Linked DNA regions of Collimonas fungivorans Ter331. The protein of the gene in region 1 interacts with the protein of each later gene in a pairwise test. Links are inferred from orthologs where the notes say so. Each region holds a gene or a part of one and is shown on either strand. Other genes may lie near its edges.

Region 1 (2,835 bases):
GACGCTACCCGCAACTGCCATTCGACCAGGTCGAGGCCGGTAATCATTTCCGTCACCGGGTGCTCCACTTGCAGGCGGGTGTTCATTTCCATGAAATAGAAAGATCCGTCCTGGTTGGCGATGAACTCCACCGTGCCGGCGCCGACATAGCCTACCGCCTTGGCGGCCGCTACTGCAGCTTCACCCATGGCGCGCCGGCGTTCCGGCGTCATGCCCGGCGCCGGCGCTTCCTCCAGCACTTTCTGGTGGCGCCGCTGCACCGAGCAATCGCGTTCGAACAGGTAGACGCAATCGCCCTGGGTATCGGCAAACACCTGGATCTCGATATGACGCGGACGGGTCAGGTAGCGCTCGACCAACACCTTGTCGTCGCCGAAGCTGTTGATGGCTTCGCGTTTGCAGGAAGCCAGCGCAGCCTTGAAATCGGCGCTTTGCTCGACGATGCGCATGCCCTTGCCGCCGCCGCCGGCGCTGGCTTTGAGCAACACCGGATAGGTGATCTTGTCGGCCTGCTGCTGCAGGAAATCGGCGTCCTGGGTTTCGCCGTGATAACCCGGCACCAGCGGCACCTGGGCTGTTTCCATCAATTCCTTGGCGGCCGACTTCGAACCCATCGCCGAAATTGCGCTGGCCGGCGGGCCGATGAATACCAGCCCGGCCTTGGCGCAAGCCTGGGCAAACTGCGCATTCTCGGACAGGAAACCGTAGCCCGGATGGATGGCCTGGGCGCCGCTAGCCAAGGCTACCTCGATGATCTTGTCGGCGCGCAGATAACTTTCCTTGGCCGCGGCCGGTCCGATCAGAACCGCCTCGTCGCATACCGCGACGTGCTTGGCGCCGGCATCGGCATCCGAATACACGGCCACGGTCTTGATGCCCATGCGGCGCGCGGTGGCTGCCACGCGGCAGGCGATCTCGCCGCGATTGGCAATCAGTATCTTGGTAAACATGCGGTCTCCCCCTGTTGGTTTTATTGTGGCTGGGTGTTGTTGTCGGCAGTGACTTCGCAACGCGCATCGAATGCCGATGAACGCGAGTGCATGCCGAGTTTTTCCAGCAAGGCGCGGTCTTCTTCCACTTCTGGATTGCCGGTCGTGAGCAGCTTGTCGCCGTAGAAAATCGAGTTGGCGCCGGCCAGGAAACACAGCGACTGGATCGCCTCGCCCATCTGCCGGCGGCCGGCGGACAGACGCACGCGCGCCTTCGGCATGGTGATGCGGGCCACTGCCACGGTGCGCACGAATTCGAACAGGTCGATCGGGTCGATGCCGTGCAGCGGCGTGCCTTCGACCTGCACCAGGTTATTCACCGGCACCGATTCCGGATACGGCTCCAGGTTCGCCAGCTGCGCCACCAGGCCGGCGCGCTGCAGGCGCGATTCGCCCATGCCGACGATGCCGCCGCAGCAGACCTTGATGCCGGCGCCGCGCACGCTGTCGAGCGTATCGAGGCGATTCTGGTAATCGCGGGTAGTGATGATGTCGCCGTAGATTTCCGGCGCGGTATCGAGATTGTGATTGTAGTAGTCGAGGCCGGCGCCCTTCAGGCGTTCAGCCTGGCCTTCGCCCAGCATGCCCAGCGTGGCGCAGGTTTCCAGGCCGAGCGCCTTGACTTCGCGCACCATTTCTTCGACCTTTTCCAGGTCGCGGTCTTTCGGCTCGCGCCATGCCGCGCCCATGCAGAAGCGGGTCGCGCCGTGCGCCTTGGCTTGCCGCGCGGCTTCCAGCACGGTGTCCAGCGGCAGGATCTTTTGCGCGGTGACGCCGGTGTCGTAGCGCGCTGCCTGCGGGCAGTAGCCGCAATCTTCCGGGCAGCCGCCGGTCTTGATCGACAGCAGGGTCGCCAGTTCGACTTCGTTAGGGTCGAAGTTTTCGCGGTGGATTTGCTGCGCCTTGAACATCAGTTCGTTGAACGGCAGATTGAACAAGTCCAGCACGGTTTGCACCGGCCATTTGGCGTCGGCTGGCAGGACCATAGGTTTCTGTGTGATTGAATTCGCTGGCTGGAATGTAATTGGTTGCGATGACATGATCTGACTTCCTTTGTGTTGAGGGAATACGGTTAAATAAGGTTGGCGACGGATGGCTTGGGCCAATCCGGCAAACGTGAAAAATCCAGATGGCTGGCCGCGGCCTCGACCAGCGCCCTGGCCGGCAGCTCGTCCATGCGCGGCACATGGCCTAGAAATGGTGCGTCGATGCGGCTTTTGAGCGCCGCGATATTGGCGTCGGCGTTGAGCATGGCGGCGTCGACGGTATTGGCGACCCAGCCGGCCAGGCGCAAGCCGCGGGCGGCAATCGCCTCTGCCGTCAATAGCGCGTGGCTGATGCAGCCCAGCCGCAAACCCACCACCAGCACCACCGGCAAGCCGAGCTGCTGCGCCAGGTCGGCGGTATCGTGGGTATCGTTGAGCGGCACCCGGAAGCCGCCGACGCCTTCGACCACCACCGCATCGGCCAGCGCTGCGATCTGCTGGTAACAGGAGAGGATATGCGCCAGTTCTATGCTCCGCTGTTCCTGCTCTGCGGCGATATGCGGCGCGGTCGCCTGGCGCAGCAGGAACGGTGTGGTCATCTCCTGCGGCAGCGTCACGCTGGCTTCCGCCGCCAGGACATCGGCATCGTCGTTGTGCCAGGCGCCGTTGCGCAGTTCGGCGCCGGCGGCAACCGGTTTCATGCCGGCGCTGCGCACGCCGGTTTTTGTCAGCCCATGCAGCAGAGCGCCGGCGATCAGCGTCTTGCCGATTTCAGTGTCGGTGCCGGCGATGAACCAGGCGGCCTTTTGCGTATTGGCGATCATGTCAGTCATGGCCGATCACGCTTTCGAAAACGGCGG
Region 2 (2,833 bases), 130 kb from region 1 along the record:
AACATGCCCGCATTGAAGAAATAGGGGGAAGTGCGCCCTGCCTTGGTCACAAACTCGCCGAATTTCAATACCCCAGCCTTGACCGCAAATTCTATAAATTGTTGACGTAAATTGTTCAAAATGCACTCCAGACGGTTGAGGCTGACAAATTTTGTCGCTGTTACAGCACATTAGCGACACCAGACCGCCATTTTAAATGGAGTTCATCCCTTCCACAGCAGTAAGTGCAAACACCATGCCTGCTCGCGGCAGGTTTTAACCATGAAACCTGCCTCGCGCACGATAGCGGACCTTCGGTTATCCTTAGGCATCTTCTTATTACCCTTTTTATCGACAAAACATGCCAAGAATTATTTCCGCCAATCTCAACGGCATCCGCTCAGCGGCCAGAAAAGGCTTTTTTGAATGGATGGCCAAGCAGTCAGCCGATTTCATCTGCGTCCAGGAACTGAAGGCGCAAGCCGCCGACATGACGCCGGAATTCCTGGCGCCGGAAGGCTACACCGGCCATTTCCATTACGCCGAGAAAAAAGGTTATTCGGGCGTCGGCCTGTATAGCAAACGCAAGCCGAATGCGGTGCGGATCGGCTTCGGCAACCCTGAATTCGACGCCGAAGGGCGTTACGTGGAATGCGATTTCGGCGACCTGACGGTGATCTCGCTGTACTGCCCGTCCGGCTCCTCCAGCGAAGAACGGCAGATCGCCAAGTTCCGCTTCATGGAAGCCTTCCTGCCGCACCTGCAGCAGCTCAGGGAAAGCGGCCGCGAAGTCGTGATTTGCGGCGACTGGAATATCGCGCACCAGGAACGCGACCTGAAGAACTGGAAGGGCAACAAGAAAAATTCCGGCTTCCTGCCTGAGGAGCGCGCCTGGCTCACCCACCTGTTTGAACAGGTCGGCCTGGTCGACGTGTTTCGCCAGGTCGACCAGCGCGAAGAACAATACACCTGGTGGAGCAACCGCGGCCAGGCCTGGGCCAAGAATGTGGGATGGCGCATCGATTACCACATCTCGACGCCTGGCATCGCCGCCAATGCGCATGCCGTGGCGATCTACAAGGACGAGCGCTTCTCCGACCACGCGCCGTTGACGATCGACTACACCTGACCCGGCTTACTCCCGGACCGGCTGGCCGTCGACAAAAACGATCAGCTCGCCCTCGCCAAACTTGGTCCACACCTCGTTGGTGGTGAGCGGTTCGGTGACAATCACCGCCACCCGGTCTTGCGGTGTGGTCACCTGCGAGAAATCGACGCTGACGTCTTCGTCCGACAGGTGCGCTTCGGCAAACGGAAACTGGCGCACGATGTAGTACAGCTTGGTGGAACAATGGGTGTACAGGGCCGAGCCGTCCGACAGCATCAGGTTGAAGGTGCCGTGGGCGGCGATCTGCTGCGTCAGTTCGCGCAAGGCCAGCGTCAGCTCGGCCTGCGCCGGCGGCGCATCGCCGAAACGGCGGCGCAGCTGCTGCAGCAGGTAGCAGAAAGCCAGTTCGCTGTCGGTATTGCCGACCGGCCGGTACGGGCCGTCCAGCAGCGGCGCAAATTCCTTGAGGTCGCCGTTATGGGCGAACACCCAGTAGCGGCCCCACAGTTCACGTACAAACGGATGGCAATTCTGCAAGGCAACCTGGCCCTGGGTGGCTTTGCGGATATGGGCGATGACGTTTTTCGACTTGATCGGGCAGCGCCGGATCAATTCCGCCACCGGCGATGCGATGGCCGCCTGGTAATCGACAAAATGGCGCACGCCGCTGCCTTCGAAGAAGGCGATGCCCCAGCCGTCGCTATGGTGATCGGTCTGGCCGCCGCGCGTGGCGAAGCCGGTAAAGCTGAACACAATGTCGGTCGGGACATTGCAATTCATTCCAAGTAACTGACACATATTCCTGAACCAGGTGAGATAAGCCGCTAAATACAGATTCTATCTGTCTCGTTGCAACGGTATCACGCAGCCGCTGTAATCAAAAGTTAAATATGGTGGCGCTTATGGTGATGCTTGTTTTGCCGATATCAGGCCGGCGCTATACCTTGTATAACCTGCCTCACATGGTCCGCGGCCGCTTTGCCAGCAATATATACAGGCAAACGAGCGCCGGCATCAGATCCGGCGCCTTATAAAGAGGAAGAGACAATGCCGCCGATCCGCCGCCCGTCCTGCGCCGACGCAGGTTCCGCCATGCCTGAACAGGAATGCCGCACACCCCGTATTCGCTGGTGGCTGCTATTGCTGCCGCTGGCGCTGCTGCTGGCCAGCGTGAGCGTCATCGGCAGCGCCGCCGAGCTGCCCAAGATCATTTACGTGCGGCCGGTGCCGAACAACGACGACGTCCTGTTGCAGCAAGGCAGCAGCGGCGTCAGCAATGCCGCCAAGCTGTACCGGCTGCAAGCCAGCACTCTGGAAAGCCAGCCGACTCGCGCCGGCCGCCAGCAGCAGCTGGACAATGCGGTCCAGCAAGGCGCAGCGATTGTGGTGGTGATGGGCATCGAATTCAAGGAAATACTGGACAAGGTCGCGCGCCAGGCGCCGCAGATCCGCTTCCTGATCCTGGAGCATTGCATCGATAACGCCGCCAGCAATATCACTTGCATCACTTTCCGGGAAAACGAAGCCAGCTACCTGGCTGGCATGCAGGCGGCGCTGGCCTCGGGCAGCGGCAAGATCGGGCTGATCGGCGCCAGCAATACCGCCCTGCGCCAAAAGAACGGCATCGCCTTCGCCAACGGCGCACGCGCCGCCAAGCCGACGATTACGGTGCATGAACCGCTGTGGGTGGAAGGCCCGCAGCCCTTCAACGACCCGCCGCGCGCCGAAGCGCTGACCAAAACCATG

What was found.
Region 2: the proteins of bioB (region 1) and CFU_RS21480 interact in binary tests that used the Escherichia coli proteins (3 or more experiments, as listed by UniProt). The link is inferred for Collimonas fungivorans Ter331 from one-to-one orthologs.

What each region holds. Positions count from the first base shown.
Region 1 is NC_015856.1:4,955,491-4,958,325, forward strand. It holds bioB (biotin synthase BioB), read right to left. Parts: upstream 2,030-2,835; coding sequence 971-2,029; downstream 1-970. Other genes in the region: CFU_RS22115 (acetyl/propionyl/methylcrotonyl-CoA carboxylase subunit alpha), read right to left, coding at 1-950; bioD (dethiobiotin synthase), read right to left, coding at 2,062-2,808; bioA (adenosylmethionine--8-amino-7-oxononanoate transaminase), read right to left, coding at 2,801-2,835. UniProt on the Escherichia coli protein: Catalyzes the conversion of dethiobiotin (DTB) to biotin by the insertion of a sulfur atom into dethiobiotin via a radical-based mechanism.
Region 2 is NC_015856.1:4,828,060-4,830,892, forward strand. It holds CFU_RS21480 (class II glutamine amidotransferase), read right to left. Parts: upstream 1,886-2,833; coding sequence 1,115-1,885; downstream 1-1,114. Other genes in the region: pyrE (orotate phosphoribosyltransferase), read right to left, coding at 1-119; CFU_RS21475 (exodeoxyribonuclease III), read left to right, coding at 341-1,108; CFU_RS21485 (BMP family ABC transporter substrate-binding protein), read left to right, coding at 2,135-2,833.